Regions from separate parts of the Nonomuraea sp. NPDC005650 genome, predicted to be linked through region 4. Evidence: riboswitches for the same ligand, from Rfam matches in the RefSeq annotation. Region 4 holds a riboswitch; each other region holds the start of a gene.
What was found. A riboswitch is a leader RNA that binds a small molecule or an ion and turns the genes downstream of it on or off. The one in region 4 is predicted to bind cyclic di-AMP.

Region 1: it holds a riboswitch for cyclic di-AMP, as region 4 does, so the genes downstream of both, ABZS69_RS36985 (hypothetical protein) here and ABZS69_RS00255 (CHAP domain-containing protein) in region 4, are expected to answer to the same signal.
Region 2: it holds a riboswitch for cyclic di-AMP, as region 4 does, so the genes downstream of both, ABZS69_RS57200 (C40 family peptidase) here and ABZS69_RS00255 (CHAP domain-containing protein) in region 4, are expected to answer to the same signal.
Region 3: it holds a riboswitch for cyclic di-AMP, as region 4 does, so the genes downstream of both, ABZS69_RS04285 (C40 family peptidase) here and ABZS69_RS00255 (CHAP domain-containing protein) in region 4, are expected to answer to the same signal.

Annotation. Positions count from the first base shown of each region.
Region 1 covers NZ_JBEXCR010000024.1:146,710-150,624, reverse strand. The annotation lists gene ABZS69_RS36995 (aminotransferase class III-fold pyridoxal phosphate-dependent enzyme) at 1-1,119, shown strand, start outside; gene ABZS69_RS36990 (alpha/beta hydrolase) at 1,116-1,961, opposite strand; partial or broken gene ABZS69_RS36985 (hypothetical protein) at 2,193-2,576, opposite strand; cyclic di-AMP (ydaO/yuaA leader) riboswitch at 2,875-3,009, opposite strand; gene ABZS69_RS36980 (DUF5302 domain-containing protein) at 3,178-3,378, opposite strand; gene ABZS69_RS36975 (MDR family MFS transporter) at 3,427-3,915, opposite strand, start outside.
Region 2 covers NZ_JBEXCR010000056.1:14,482-18,396, forward strand. The annotation lists gene ABZS69_RS57190 (M48 family metalloprotease) at 1-335, opposite strand, end outside; gene ABZS69_RS57195 (hypothetical protein) at 347-1,165, opposite strand; gene ABZS69_RS57200 (C40 family peptidase) at 1,694-2,209, opposite strand; cyclic di-AMP (ydaO/yuaA leader) riboswitch at 2,283-2,447, opposite strand; gene ABZS69_RS57205 (NlpC/P60 family protein) at 2,880-3,854, opposite strand.
Region 3 covers NZ_JBEXCR010000002.1:320,880-324,794, reverse strand. The annotation lists gene lysX (bifunctional lysylphosphatidylglycerol synthetase/lysine--tRNA ligase LysX) at 1-323, shown strand, start outside; gene ABZS69_RS04295 (helix-turn-helix domain-containing protein) at 435-836, shown strand; gene ABZS69_RS04290 (LuxR C-terminal-related transcriptional regulator) at 1,499-1,711, shown strand; gene ABZS69_RS04285 (C40 family peptidase) at 1,738-2,778, opposite strand; cyclic di-AMP (ydaO/yuaA leader) riboswitch at 2,784-2,933, opposite strand; gene ABZS69_RS04280 (amino-acid N-acetyltransferase) at 3,210-3,779, shown strand; gene ABZS69_RS04275 (RDD family protein) at 3,865-3,915, shown strand, end outside.
Region 4 covers NZ_JBEXCR010000001.1:58,804-62,718, forward strand. The annotation lists gene ABZS69_RS00245 (aldo/keto reductase) at 1-706, shown strand, start outside; gene ABZS69_RS00250 (Gfo/Idh/MocA family oxidoreductase) at 726-1,679, shown strand; cyclic di-AMP (ydaO/yuaA leader) riboswitch at 1,797-1,934, shown strand; gene ABZS69_RS00255 (CHAP domain-containing protein) at 1,947-2,621, shown strand; gene ABZS69_RS00260 (YoaK family protein) at 2,806-3,519, shown strand; gene ABZS69_RS00265 (alpha/beta hydrolase) at 3,522-3,915, opposite strand, start outside.

The DNA of each region.
Region 1 (3,915 bases), on a different contig from region 4:
CAGTTCTTCGAACGCGGCGAGGGCTGCCGCCAGTGGGACGTGGACGGTCGCGAGTACATCGACTTCATGTGCAGCTGGGGCCCGGTCGTGCTCGGCCACCGCCACCCCCGCGTGGAGGAGGCCGCCGCCCGGCAGGCCGCGCTCGGCGACTGCCTCAACGGCCCCGGCCCGATCATGGTGGAGCTGGCCGAGCTGCTCGTGGACACCGTGCCCAGCGCCGACTGGGCGATGTTCTCCAAGAACGGCACCGACGCCACCACGCAGGCGCTCATGGTCGCCCGCGCCGCCACCGGGCGGACCAAGGTCCTGATGGCGCACGGCGCCTACCACGGGGCCGACCCCTGGTGCACGCCCTCCCTGTCGGGCACGACGCCCAACGAGCGGGCCGACCTGGTGGAGTTCACGTACAACTCACTGAGCTCGCTGGAGGCCGCGGCGGCGACCGTGGAGGGCGACGTGGCGGCGATCATCGTGACGCCGTTCAAGCACGACTCGTTCGAGGACCAGGAGCTGGTGGAGCCCGCCTTCGCCCGGGGCGCCCGCGCCCTGGCCGACCGGCTCGGGGCCGCGCTGGTGATCGACGACGTGCGGGCCGGGTTCCGGGTCGACCTGCGGGGGTCCTGGGAGCCGTACGGGGTGCGGCCCGACCTGACCGCCTGGTCGAAGGCCATGGCGAACGGCTACCCGATCGCCGCCGTCACCGGCACGGACGCGCTGCGCGGACCGGCGCAGACGCTGTACTCGACGGGGTCGTTCTGGTTCTCGGCGGTCGCCATGGCGGCGGCCAAGGCGACCATCGAGACGCTGCGCGACACCGACGGCATCGGCGCCATGGAACGGGCGGGCACGCAGCTCCGCGAGGGGCTCTACGCGCAGGCCAAGTCCCACGGGTTCGTGGTGAACCAGACCGGGCCCGTCACGATCCCGTGGCTCAGCTTCGACGGGGACGCCGACCTGTCCGTCGCGATGTGGTGGAGCGACGCCTGCCTGCGGCACGGGGTCTACCTGCATCCGTGGCACAACTGGTTCATGTCGGCCGCGCACACGGAGGCGGACGTGGCCAGGGCGCTGGAGGGCACGGACCAGGCGTTCGCGGAGACTCGCGCCCACTTCGGCTAGGCGGCGGTGAGCTTGGTGATCTCCTGCACGACGGAGGACCAGAGCGGGCGCGGCAGGTCGTGGCCCATGCCCGGGTAGGTCACCAACCGGGCGCCCGGGATGGCCGCGGCCGTGGCCTGCCCGCCCGCGACCGGGATGAGCTGGTCCGCCTCCCCGTGCAGCACCAGCGCGGGCACCCCCACGCCGGCGAGCGACGCCGTGCGGTCCCCCGAGGCCATGACGGCGGCCAGTTGCCGGGCCGTCCCGTCGGGGTCGAAGCAGCGGTCGAACGCGAGTCCGGCCAGCGTGGTGATCCGCTCGCGGTCCAGCTCGTATCCGGGCGAGCCGATGATCGACCAGGTCCGCACCGCCTGCTCCAGGACCGCCTCGCGGTCGGCGGGGGGCCTGCTCATGAGGGCGGCGAGCGCGGCGTCCGTGGGCGGGGCCACCGAGGGGCCGGGCGTGGACATGATCGAGGTCAGGGTCAGCACCCGGCCCGGGTGGCGGATGGCCAGCGCCTGGGCGATCATGCCGCCCATCGACGCCCCGACGACGTGGGCGGCGGGCCAGCCCAGCGCGTCCATGAGTCCGGCCGTGTCGTCGGCCAGGTCGTCCAGCAGATACGGCGAAGGCGCCCCCATGGCGGGAACGCCCTTGTCGTGGAAGTGCGTGGACAGGCCGACGTCGCGGTTGTCGAACCGTACGACGTGATGTCCCTGGTCCGCCAGCAGCTCGCAGAGCCCTTCATCCCAGTGGATGAGCTGGGCGCCGAGCCCCATGATGAGGAGCAGGGGGCGCCCGTCGTGCGAGCCGAAGCTTTCGTAGGCGATTTCGATGCCGTTCGCGGCCGCGCGGATGGTCACGAAGACCAGAATGACATTCTGGTCCGGGGTCCGTAAAGCTCAGCCCATGAGGAGGTTGCGGACGCGCTCACTGGCGAGCGCCACTCCGCCGCCCGCCACGGCCACGGCGCTGGCCACGACCGCGCCCGCGCTGGAGCTCCACTCTTCGGCCTCGCGCGCCCGAGGCACGGCCACGCCGCCCGCGGGGGGCTCGGCCGGGTTGTCGTCGTGCTCGGACCAGGCGCCGGTCGAGAACGGCACCGGGTAGTTCTTCTTGCCGGGCCCGTCGCCCCACTTGGTGATGACGTAGTCGACCTTGATGTGCCCCTGGCCGCCGACGCCGTCGACGCCGAGCGTGTCGGTGTTGAACGTGCCGCCGGTCAGCTCCGCGAACGTCTTGCCGTCCAGGTCCAGCATGACCCCGTTGTTGGAGGGGATGCCCGGGCCGCGGTCGCCGACGAAGAAGGGCAGTTTCTTGCCGTCGTGGATCACGTAGCCCTCGGTCATGAGCGGCCAGCTCGGGCTGGCGGCCAGGCCTTTCTGCATGGGCTTGCCACTGGCGGGCAGACCGGTGTCCCCGGCGCGGCCGGAGGAGTCGTCCCAGAAGTACGAGGCCGTGGTCGAGCCCTTGAGCAGGACCTTCTCATCCGTGTTGGAGTCGGCGTGGGCCGCGGTGCAGGCGATCGTGAGAGTGCTGACGGCGGAGGCGGTGAGCAGAGCGAGGGTACGCAGGCCAAAACGTGCAGACATGAAAAGTAAGTCCTTCGCGAGGGGGCAGGGAGGTTGCGCTCGCTTGAAAAAGGGCGTAGCAGGACAAGCACCTGACGGGGGGAGAGCTACGCGGAGCGCGAAACAAGCCTGGAGAAGGGGCCGCTCAGAGGGCGGTCGTCATCACGCGGTAGGGGTGTTCTACGTGATCATTCATGTAATGCATATGTCCTCTCCATCTCGCCTACCGGGTTAGCTGACGGGTTCGGGCGTGGAGTTGCCCTACCGACACAAGGTCGGATTCACCCCAGGGAGGTGGGTCCCCGGTTCCCGAGCGATCGGGATTCGGCGCCAGCCGGCTGGTCCCCTCTGGGTAAGGGCCATGCCACCAGCTGGTAAGTGGCCAACACTCTAACCACGTATTCCGGACAAACACAAACACTTCGTCATGAATCGGACTAAAGATCTACCCGCCTCGGCAAAATGAAAGGGGGCACGGCATTGCCGTACCCCCTAGAAATTCCCGGCCTCAGCCGCCGCTCTTGCGCCTGAACGATCTTTTACTCGCAGCCGGACCGTGCGCCCCGTGGATCTTCGACGGGTCGCCGCCCTTGCCACCGGCGCCCGAGTCCGCGTGCTGGTTACGCTTGCGCTCCAGCGCCTCGCGAAACTTGCGCTTCATCTCGTCCTCGGGAGTCTCGCTGACTTCCGGCTCCGGTGTATCCGCCATGAGGACCTCCATGGTGTTGGGGACTATCACAGCTTCGCATGGCGCCGCTTATGACGCGAAACTGGCCTCAGCCCTGGCCTGCGGCGTGGCGGGCACCTCCAGCCGCCGACCCGGCATCACCACCAGCGCCACCAGGGCGAGCAGCGCCCCCGCCACTCCCAGCGACGGGATGACCGCCGCGGCGGCGGAGGCATGCGCGGCGGCCAGGCCGTGCGCCGGCGCGTCCGCGGCGACCGTGGAGGTGTAGAGGGTGCCACCGACGGCCAGCGCCACGGAGCCGCCGATCTGGCGGAAGAAGGTCAGGTTCGCCGACGCGATGCCGATGTACTGCGGCTCGACGGACTGCTGGGCGGCCACGGTCAGGCCGGACAACATCGGGCCCATGCCGAGCCCGATCAGCAACATCCAGCCCGCCAGCAGCAGCCCGTCGGTGTGCGCGGTCAGGTTCAGGCAGAGCAGGGCGCCGGCGGCCAGCAGGAACGGGGAGGCGAGCAGCCACGGCTTGTAGACCCTGGTCCTGGACATGAGCGTGCCCAT
Region 2 (3,915 bases), on a different contig from region 4:
GCCCCTTTCGCGGAGACACCCCCGGCCTGGCCAGGTACCTCCCCGCTCCGAGGAGTGGCGCCACCGCCCGCCCCGCCCACGGAGGCGGTCTCCTGGACCGGCGCGGGCTCCTGAGCCCACGGAGGCGCCCAGTGCGAGCCGGCCGCCTCCTGCTTCGCGGGGGCCTCCTGCTTCGCGGGGCCCGCCTCCTCCTCGGCTGAGACGAAGCCGCCCTCCGGCTTCACCGTACCCATGCCCGGCGGATCGGCCCCCGGGGCCGCCACCGCGCCCTCGGCCTCCTCACCCTCCTTCGACGCCCCTTGCGACGCGTCGTCCACGTCTCTCCGTTCGCTCATCTGCCTCCCCCTCACGCGAGCTGGTCCCGCACGTAGTCGCGCCACCGTTCCGTCAGCGTGGCCGCGGAGAGCCCGAGCGCGGCGAGTGCTCGATCTACGCCATCCACGCGGGCGTCCCGGTAGAGCCTCACAAGCGTCCCCTCACCGAACCGGTCAGCGAGGAAGCGACACGCCAGCCAAGCCTCCTGGTACGCCCGCGCAAGTCGGACGGGGTCCCGCCCGTCAGCCGCGAAAGCCGCAGGTCCGGGCAATTCCCCCGGCAGCCTCCCGGCCCGCACCTCGGCGGCGAGCTCGGCGGCCGCGGTCCTCACGGGCAATCCGGAGTCGCGGTAACCGACGTAGTCGGCGAACCCCTCATAGAGCCACGGGGGCAGGTGATCGGTGCCGGCCACGACGTGGGTGAGCTCGTGAGCGAGCACGACGTCCTTGCCGGTGGAGTTCAGCTCGGCGAAGTACTCGGGGACGATGATCACGCGCCCGCGATCGGCCACCGCCGCCAGCCCGTCGACCCGCCCCACCCCTGCCAGCCTGGCCGCCTCGGAGGCGGACGCCGGAACGACGACGAGCGGTCGTAGTGGCCCGCCGAGCACGGCCGACACCCGCCGCCCCGCCCGATCAGCCCGGCGCGCGATCTCTTCGAGCTCGCCACGCGGGGCGCGCTGCCCGACCACGACGGACCGCGCCCCGCGCACCACGACCTCCCCGTCCCCCCACAGGCCACGCGCTCCGGGGGGAAGGATGGGGGAATCGGGGGTGGGGGCACTGGCGGGGGCGAGGGCGACGAGCAGGATGGATACGATCGCGCTCCGCCGACTCACCTGCCCTGACACGATGCCCGATCGTAGTCGCCCAACGCCCGTGCGACCGGCCACCCCGCACCGGCCACCTCCGGCACGACTGCCCAGCGGCACACGGTCCGCCGCCGACGGGTTGCCCGCAAACCGGGCAGAACGTCGGGCGTGGGCGCCGCAATGCACGGGCGCGGGCCGCAGCGCGCGAACCGAGGAGCGCCGAGCCAAGGCCGTGACGCACGGAGCGCCGAGCCTGGGCCGTCTGGCGCGGGGCGTGGGCCGCAGGGCGCGAGGCGTCGGGCGTGGGCCAGGAGCGAGCGTGGCGCAGGCCGTGAGGCGCGTGGGCGCTGGGGCCGTGATCCGCCAGCGGTGGGGGCGCGTGGCCGTGTTGAGGGGGGCGGTGGGGGCGTACCCGGGGCGACGGGCCTCGCGCTGAAGGGCCCGCGTGTGACGCCGTGCCGGGTGGAAGGGGCTCGGCCCCGGACGGCGGGAAAGCCCCAGGAGAACGGGAGAGCCTCGGGAAACGGGAGAGCCCCGCCCGAATACGAGGATCCGGGCGGGGCTTCTTCACATGCCGGGACGGACAGCGCCGACGAACGACGCCCTTCGCCATCCACCCAGCTTGTCGATGCGTACCCGTTCGCCTGTCCTGGGCGAGTGGACCATCTTGCCCTTGCCGACGTACATGCCCACGTGGCCGAGCCCCCTGAAGAACATCAGGTCACCGGGCTGAAGGTTCCGCCACGAGACCTTGTTCCTGGTGCGCGCGAACTGGCTGCTCGCCACGCGCGGGAGCTTCACCCCGGCCTTCTTCCAGGCGTACTGGACGAGGCCGGAGCAGTCGAACGAACCGGGACCCGTGGCTCCGTAGCGATACGGGTCACCGACCTGGTCCTTGGCCACGGCGACGGCCTTGCGGGCCTTCGCCTTCTGACGGGCGACCTTGGCCGCCCTCAGCGCCGAGGCCGAGACCGTCTTCGAGGTACGGGCGGTCGTGACCGCCTTGGCCGTCGAAGCCGACTCGGTCGTGGCCGCCTGAGCCGTTGGGGCATGGAGGATCGCACCTCCGGCCGTCACGGTCATCGTGAGCGCTACGCCACTCAGGGCAATTCTGGACAGACGGGGGTTATGCAGGGAGGTAGACAGGATTTCTCCTTGACTCTTCCACGAATGCCTACCGGGTTAGCTGACGGATTCGGGCCTGGAAGTCGCCCTACGGCGCGATCTGCGCGCCGATTCACCCCCTGATCCCTGGGGAACTGGGATCGCTGGGTCCCCGGCTCCGTGCCTCCTGGCTGCACGGACTCGGCGGCCAACCGCCCGATCGATGTGTCGACATGGGGACGTTTGAGCGGTTGACCAGCGGATCTTTATCTGTCTCACATCGGGAGGGACCGATGCGGGTTCGCGGAGGACATGGCTTGTTCACCGCGACGTCGCCAGAAGCTACGCCGAAGGGTCAAGGATCGGCAAAGCGGGACACCGGCTGTAAAGATCAGATAGTGGAGTCAGTAAGGATGAAAATCCCTGCTGGAACACCAGGTTCCGTTATCCAAATGTGACACTGCTCACATTTGTTTTCGCGCCCGTTTGTCAGGCCACGATTGTCGCGTTTGTCACACTTTTAACGGCTTTCGTGTGGCGCGGCGCCCGCCTGGAGCGTTCCCGCGCGCCCGCCGGGGCCCGACGACGTCAACGATCCAGCGTCGTAGAAGCCCGGAAACTGGGCCGGCGGTGACCCAAACGAGCGGACCTACGGGCGGATGGCGCCCACCAGGCGGCCGCCGTACGACGAGAGTGCGACGACCTTGACCACGTCGCCCGTCTGCGGCGCGTGAACGATTTTCCCGTCACCGGCGTAGATACTGACGTGACCCAAGCTCGAGCTGAAGATGAGGTCCCCCGGCTGCAGGGCGTTCAGTGAGACCTTGCGAGCGGCGCCCCAGGCCCACTGCTGCCAGGTCGTACGCGGCAGCGACACGCCCGCGGCCCGCCACGACGCCTGGGTCAGGCCCGAGCAGTCCCAGCCGCCCGGCCCCGTCCCGCCGAACACGTACGGCTTGCCCACCTGGGCGTAGGCGAAGCGCAGGACGGCGGCGGCGTTGCCCGACGCGGGGCCGGTGTACTGGATGCCGACGCTGTTGGGGTTGCCGGGGTTGTAGGCGCCCAGCTTCTTCAGGAGCTTCTTCTGCTCGGCGATCAGCTTCATGATCTCCGAACGCTCCTTCTCGACCCCGTCCCGCTCCCTGTCGGCCGCCGCCAGCGCCTCCTCCGCCTTGTCGCGCTCGGCCTTCAGCCCGCGGTTCTCGCGGTCGAACATGGCCAGCTTCTCCGCCCGCTCCCGCGTCAGCTGCCCGGCCAGCGCCAGGCCCATCAGGAAGTCGTCGGGGCGGTCCGCGCTCACGAGGCCGGGCAGGGAGGTCACGTCGGTGCCGAGCTTGTAGCTGTCGACGGCCATGCCGATCACCTGGGAACGCAGGTCCGAGACCGTAGCCAGCTTGGTCTTGTAACGCTCGTTCAGCTTCGTGTACGTGCCCTTGGCGGCCTTGAGCCGCTCGGTGGCCGTGTTGAAGCGGTCGACGACCTTGTCGGCCTTGTCGTTGAGCTTCTCGAGCTTGGCCTTGGCCTGTCCGAGGGTGGGCCTGGGATCAGCGACGGCGGCTCCCGCAGGGGAAAGCACCAGCCCGAACGCGAGACCCGCGGCCACCGGCACCCTGCCAAACCTCACGGCGTCGCCTCCCAGGGATGATATCTGGGGCGAAATAGTACAGAAGTGGCAAGGGAGGCAT
Region 3 (3,915 bases), on a different contig from region 4:
CGCCGCTGACCCGCCAGCACCGGGACAACCCGCTGCTGACGGAGAAGTGGGACCTGATCGGCTTCGGCACGGAGCTGGGCACGGCCTACTCGGAGCTGATCGACCCGATCGAGCAGCGCCGCCGCCTGATGGAGCAGTCCCTCCTGGCCGCCGGGGGCGACCTTGAGGCGATGCAGCTGGACGAGGACTTCCTGCAGGCCCTCGAGTACGCGATGCCGCCGACGGGAGGCATGGGCGCGGGGATCGACCGGATGATCATGGCCTTCACCGGCAAGAACATCCGCGAGACCATCCTCTTCCCCCTGGTCAAGCCCACCCACTGAGCCACGCTCGGCTCGCGCGTGCGGCGGCGCCCCAACGGGCCCGCCGCACGCCCATCTCTGTGGGGGAGTTACTCTCTCGGAGTAAGTAAGGGGCCGGAGAGGGGCGATCGGGTGGCCACGAAGACGGCGGCGGAGCGGCGCGACGAGGCCAGGCAGACCTTCGACGCGTACTTCGCCCAATGCCCTTCCAGGAAGCTGCTCGACACCCTCAGCGACAAATGGGTCACCCTCCTGCTCACCGCGCTCTCGGAGGGCCCGCGCCGCTACGGCGACCTGTCCAGGCGCGTCGCGGGCGTCAGCCAGAAGATGCTCACGCAGACCCTGCGCGGCCTGGAGCGCGACGGCCTGGTCTCGCGCACGCTCACCCCCTCGGTGCCGGTACGCGTGGACTACGCGCTCACCCCGCTCGGCGAGAGCCTGATGCCGCTGGTGGCCGCGATCAAGAGCTGGGCCGAGGCGCACATCGGGGACGTCGAGGCCGCCAGGGACCGCTACGACTCCGCCGCCGGTTGAGCGATCACCGCTGTCGGGAATCCGGCTTCCGGGCCGCCCGGTTTCCGATCAGAGGACGCTTGTAAGCATCGCGTCAAGGCCGCGGAGGCGGGTCCCGCTCCGCGTCCCGGAGCGTCCACGGCGCCCCGTGCGCCTCTGTGATCGCCTCATTGCACGCCGCGTACGGGCACCGGGAAACGAGGTCGCCCGGCCCGGTGAACTGGGCGGGCCACCCGCCGGGCGGCGGGCCGCCGGTCGAGGCCCTCGGCGGCAATTGTCTCGCCGGATTGATCAAATTGGCCTAACCGGCCGCCTGACCTGGGTGTGCGGATCGTATGGCGGTGCCGTACAAAGCGAGCGATTGGTGGCTTGTCGCGCGCCGGAAAGATCGCGCCACAGACGCGCTCCCCGCGATATCGAGCTTATCGATCATGCGGAATATTCATACCGAACAGATCGAAAACCGGAAGGCTGGTCAGGGCTATTCCGGAGGGCCCAATGTGATCACTCACCGTCCTGACATATCGCGAGTGCGTCATATATAGCGGGTCATGTCAATAGCGTTCGTCAAGTGCGGCGATTGTCGTGCTTGACGACCTTTCCAGGATGCGTTTACCGTCTGCGAGGAGCGGCTTTGGCCCATCTGTGAGGTCCGAGTTCTGCTGTTGGGGGGAGGGCTCCCGATGGATGTGCTCACTGAAGGCGTTGAGCTCAGCCATGCTGATTTGGCGCTGCTGGCGGAGCTGGCCAAGGGAGTCACGGTTGATCGGGTGGGGCGACGGCTGGATATCAGCGGGCGCACGGTACGCCGCAGGTTGCGGGGCATCTGTGACCGCATAGGCGTGGCCACGGCGATCGAGGCCGTGGCCTGGGCGGCCCGTCGCCAGCTGATCTAGCCGCGGCGGGCCGCCGGGGCCGCGGTTCAGTCGGCGATGCGCACCGCGCCGGCGAACGGCCGCCTCGCGATCGACGCGATCCGTACGACGTCGCCCGTCTGCGGGGCGTGCACCATCATGCCCCCGCCGATGTAGATGCCCACGTGGTGCAGGTCGCTGTAGAAGAACACCAGGTCGCCCGGCCGGAGCTCCTCGCGTGAGATGTGCCTGCCGGCGGTCCACTGGTCGCCGGTGTAGTGCGGCAGCGAGATGCCCACCTGCTGGAAGGCCGCCATGACGAGACCGGAGCAGTCGTAGGAGCTGGGGCCTTCGGCGCCCCAGACGTACGGCTTGAGCTGCTGCGTGAGGGCCCACCGCGCGGCCTCGGCCGCCTTGCCGGAGCCGGGGATCGGGAGGTTGACGCGCACGGCCCGCGTGCCGGGGCGCCCGGCCTCGCCCAGAGCCCGCGTGAACAGGCTGCTCTCGACCTTCGTCACCAGCTTGGTGATCCTGGTGCGCTTGGTGTCGAGGTCGGTGACGAGCTTCTGGACCTCGTCGATGCGGGCCTTGGCGCTCTGCCTGGCGCGGGTGGCCGTGTCCATGGCCCTGGTGAGGGCGTTGATCTCCTCGCCCTGCTCGGTCTGCATCGCGTACGAGGTCGCGGCGCGGTTGAGGAAGCCCTCGGGGTCGTCGGAGGTGGTGAAGGCGAGGGTCTTCAGGCCGCCGGTGATGTAGGCGTTCTGGGCCAGCATGGCGGTTTTCGCGCGCTTGGCGGCCAGGTCCGACTCGCTGCTGGTTAACGTCTTCTCCGCGGCCTCAGCGGCCTTCTTGGCGGTCTTGAGCTTCTCCCGCTGGCCGTTGTACTGCTCGCTCAGCGTCTCGATGTCGGTGTGCAGCTTCGTGGCCTGGTCGGCGAGATCCTTCAGCGTGGGCTTGGGGTCCGCGGACGCCGAGCCGACGGGGATGGCGAACAGCAGCGCGGCGACTGTGAGACTCACCACACCGAAGCGGCGCGGTCGCCGAGCCCGTTCCCAAGGGCGGGCGTGCTTGCCCGCCGACTTCTCCCCACCGCTGAGCGTGCGCTTCACCAACCAGCTCCTCTCGTAGACGCCTACCGGGTTAGCTGACGGGTTCGGGCCGGAGCAGCCCTACCGAGAGGCTCGGATTCACCCCAGTGGTGGCGTCGGAGGTCGCCACCGGCGGTTCCCCGGCTTCCCTTGCGAGAATTGGGCGTGCCTCCCGCGCGATACGCGGAGGGCATTGTCGCTGGACACTAATGCACTCCGGGTTCCTGCTCAACCAGAACTGCCAAGTCTGTAGAGGTTTCACAACCGAAGGGTCACAAGGTGATCTCGTGGGCACCCGTGCGGAAGAGGTCCTATGCCCTATTTGTCCGCGCTTTCGACGGGCGAGAGTGGGAGGCCAGGGCCCGTGCCGATCTGGCCACAAGATGTAACAAGATGGGCCGAGACATGGGAGTTAGGGCTGAGCCGTAATGAGATCTGTACCCTGGAGAACCATGGAGCAGGTGGCCGAACTGACAGTGCCCGAGACCGCGGTGGTGGTCCGGCGTGCCCGCACGCGCGACGTGCGCATGGTCAGGCGCCTGGTGGACACCTATGCGGGCGCGGGTCCGCGGCTCCTGGAAAAGGCCACGGTGACGCTGTACGAGGACGTACAGGAGTTCTGGGTGGCCGAGCGGGGCGGGCAGGTCGTCGGCTGCGGCGCGCTCCACGTGCTCTGGGAGGACCTCGCCGAGGTCCGCACGGTGGCCGTGGATCCCGAGTGCCGGGGGATGGGCGTAGGCCACCGGATCGTCTCCGCACTGATCCAGCAGGCTAAGGATTTGGGTCTGCGGCGTGTATTCTGTCTTACTTTTGAGGTCGACTTCTTCGCGAGACTAGGGTTCCGCCCGATTCAGGGCACACCTGTTTCCCCTGAGGTGTACGCCGAACTGCTGGCCTCGTACGACGAGGGTGTGGCGGAGTTTCTGGATCTTGAACACGTCAAGCCGAACACACTCGGCAACACCCGCATGCTGCTCCACCTGACATCGGGTGACGCGGACCTTGACCAGATGGAAAGGTGATTGTTGATACCTATGTCGATACGTTGGGCAGCACAGGCATGTGTCCTGACACGTGCCACATGCGCACTCGAAGCGAGGTGACACGGTGAGTACCGGACAGCCGCCGTATCCACAGAACGAATCCGGCGACAACTCT
Region 4 (3,915 bases):
CTACCGGCACATCGACACCGCCGCCGCGTACGGCAACGAAGAGGGCGTGGGGCAGGCCGTGCGGGAAAGCGAGCTGCCGCGCCGGAAGGTGTTCGTCACCACCAAACTGTGGAACGCCGACCACGCCCGCGCGGAGGCGGCCTTCGACGAGTCCCTGGCCCGGCTCGGCCTCGACCACATCGACCTTTTCCTCATCCACTGGCCGGTGCCGCAGCAGGACAAGTACGTGCAGGCGTGGAAGGCGATGGAGAAGATCTACCGTGACGGGCGCGCCAAGGCCATCGGCACCTCCAACTTCACCATCGCCCACCTCACCCGCCTGATGAACGAGACCGGCATCGTGCCCTCCATCAACCAGATCGAGCTGCACCCGTACCTCCAGCAACGGGAGATGCGCGCCTTCCACGAGGCCAACGGCATCCTCACCGAGGCGTGGAGCCCGCTCGGCCAGGGCCAGGGGCTGCTGAACGACCCGGCGCTGGCCAAGCTGTCCGACAAGTGCGGCAGGACGCCCGCGCAGATCGTGCTCCGCTGGCACCTTCAACTCGGCCACGTCGCGATCCCCAAGTCGGTCACCCCGTCGCGCATCGCCGAGAACATCGGCGTCTTCGACTTCATCCTCGACGCCGAGGACATGGCCGCGATCGGCGCGATGAACAAGGGCCTTCGGATCGGGCCCGACCCCGACACGTTCAACATGACCTGATTCGTCTACGATCTCCCACGTGCGGGATTTTGCGTGGGGCATTGCAGCGACAGGCGTCATAGCGCGGACCGTCGGCGCGGTCATCGCGGCCGAACCGGGCATGCGGGTGGCCGCCGTCGGCTCGCGGAACCTTGAGCGGGCGCAGGCGCTGGCCGCCACGCTGGGCGCGGAGTCGGCGTACGACTCCTATGAGCGGCTCTGCGCCGACCCCGCGGTGGACGCGATCTACGTGGCGACGCCGCACGCCCAGCACCTGGAGGTGGCCGAGGCCGCCATCGCCGCGGGCAAGGCCGTGCTGTGCGAGAAGCCGCTGGCCGCCACCGTGGACGACGCGGAGAAGATGGTGCGGCTGGCACGCGAGGCAGGCGTGTTCCTGATGGAAGCGATGTGGATGAGGTTCAACCCCCTCATCCAGAAGATCGCGGCCGACGAGCGCTTCGGCGACCTCCGCTCGGTGCACGCCTCCTTCGGCTTCGCCAAGCCGTACGAACCGGCGCACCGGCTGTGGGCGCCGGAGCTCGGCGGCGGGGCGCTCCTCGACCTGGGGATCTACCCGTTCGGCCTGGCCCAGCTGCTCCTCGGCATGCCCTCCGACCTGCGGATCACCGGCTCCCTGGCGCCCAACGGCGTCGACGCGGAGGCCGGCGGCGTGCTGCTCTACGCCGATGGCAGGAAGGCTCTCGTGGAGACTTCGTTGCTCGGGAATTACCCGAACCATGCCAGCGTTGTAGGCACTCAGATGCGGGCGGACATCCAGGCACCGTTCTGGGCACCGCGGCGGATCGTACTGTCCGGGCCCTCGATGGAGCCGGAGGAGCACACGCTCGATTCGGTGAACGACGGGTACGCCGGGGAGCTCCGCGAAGTCCGCACCGCGACGGCCGAAGGCAGGACCGAAAGTTCGATCATGCCGCTTGACGAATCCCTTGCCATGATGGGGCTTCTGGCCGATGCCCGCAGGCAACTCGCCTAGCTGGGCCTTTATGGATTTGTAAGCCTCTTGCCTTATGCATTACGTTTGAGGCATTCTTGAGACATAAGTCCGGTTTGTCCGGTCTTGTCCGACCATCGCACGACACATCACAGGACCGTCCTGTGACCGCTGAATCCGCCTTCGGGCGGAGCCGGGGACCCACGTCCTTTGGGGTGAATCGGCACTTCGGTGCCGTAGGGCAGCTTCCACGTCCGAACCCGTCAGCTAACTCGGTAAGCGGCATGGAAGCAAGGAGTAACCCCCTCGATGGCCAGCATCCGCTTTACCTCTGCTGCGAAGCACAACATCGCCCGCGCCCTTCTCGGCGCCACCGTCCTCGGCTCCGTGTTCGGCGTCCACATGACGAGCGCCGGCGCCGCGGAGAAGCAGCCGATCGACACGGCCGCCGTCGCCGACCACGCCGAGCGCTCACGCGAGACCCACGTCGGCGCCACCGCCGCCCAGGTCCTGGCGCTCGCCAAGTCCCAGATCGGCATCTCCGAGAACGCGGCCGGCGGCGGCACCAAGTTCCAGCAGTGGTACGCCGGCTCGCAGCGGGCCGCGGAGACCATCGCCCGTGACGGCGGCACCCGCGCCGAGTACCTGAACGCCGCCTGGTGCGCGATGTTCGTCTCCTGGGTCGGCGACCAGACCGGCGCCCGCACGCAGATCGGCTGGGACGCCTGGACCGTCGCCCACGCCAAGTGGTTCCAGGCCAACCAGCGCTTCGGCACCGAGCCCAAGCCCGGCGCCGTCGTGTTCTTCTCGTGGAGCGGCAGCAAGAACCTCAAGGACATCAACCACGTCGGGTTCGTCGAGAAGGACAACGGCGACGGCACCATCACGACCGTCGAGGGCAACACCGGCCGCGGCAAGGTCGAGGAGCGCGTGCGGCCCAAGTCCCAGGTCGTCGGCTACGGCTACCCGCAGTACCGCGGCTGACCGGACTCCCCCACAGCGCCGAACGAGCGCGCGTCCCGTTCACGGGACGCGCGCTCGTCGCGTTCGTCGCGTTCGTCCCCCGTGCGTGCGTGCGGCGGCCCGCCACCGGGGAGGACCCGAGGCAAGCCGTCCACGACCGCACCGAGGAGCCGCCCACCATGCCACCGCACACGTGGAGGGGCCCGTGAGGAGGGGCGGGCTGCGGTGGATCGCCGACGGGCTCTTCCCGAGCGGCGCCAACCCGCACGGCGTCCTGCCCGCCCTGCTGATCCTCCTGGCCCTCGTCACCGGCCTCGTGGACGCCGTCAGCTTCCTCGGCCTGGGCCGCGTCTTCGTCGCCAACATGACCGGCAACATCGTCTTCCTCGGCTTCGCCCTGGCAGGGGACCCGCAAATGTCCAAATGGGCCTCGCCGGTGGCCCTGGCCGCCTTCGGAGCCGGCGCCTGGAGCGCCGGCCGGGTGATCAAGCGGGCCACGAACCCGCGACGCGCCTTCGCCGCCGCCACCGCCGTGCACGCGCTCCTCGTCGCCGCCGCCCTCGTCGTCGCCCTCGTCGCCGGACCCCACACCGCCGGGCCGCAGGCGGCCCCCATCGCCACCGGGCCGCAGGCGGCCCTCATCACGCTGCTCGGCTACGGCATGGGCCTGCAGAACGCCTCCGTGCGCGCGCTCGGCGTACCCGACCTGGTCACCAACGTCCTCACCACGACCCTCACGGGCCTGGCCACCGACACGCCGGGACGGGCCGCCCTGCGCCGGGCCGCCTCCGTGGCGGCGATGTTCCTCGGCGCGCTGGCCGGCGCCGTCCTCCTCCTCACCACCGGCCCCGCACCCGCGCTGGCGGCCGCCCTGGCCCTGCTCGTCGCCGTCACCCTCATGTCCCGCAGGACTCACTAGCCTCAGCTGAGGAAAAACTCCGCCAGCGCCCGCGCCACCCCTGCCGGATCGTTCTCCATCGGGATGTGCCCCGCCCCCGGGACCCGCACCAGCGTCGTGTTCGGCACCTCCGCGGCGAATCGCTCGGCGTGCCGGACCTCCTGGAACGTGTCGTCCTCCCCCCACACCAGCAGCTTCGGCGTCTCATCCGCCTTGAGCGCGGGCATCAGGTCCAGCGTGTAACGGCCGTCGGCCGCCCCCGCCAGCGCCATCCACGACCGGCCCACCCGCGGGTCGTTCCACGGATCCAGGTAGTCCGCCAGCTCCGCCTCGCCCGCGGGCCGGCCCAGCGCGACTGTGACGGCCTTGCGGCGGGCGTCCAGCAGCTCCTCCACGGTCGTCGCCGCCACCACGGCC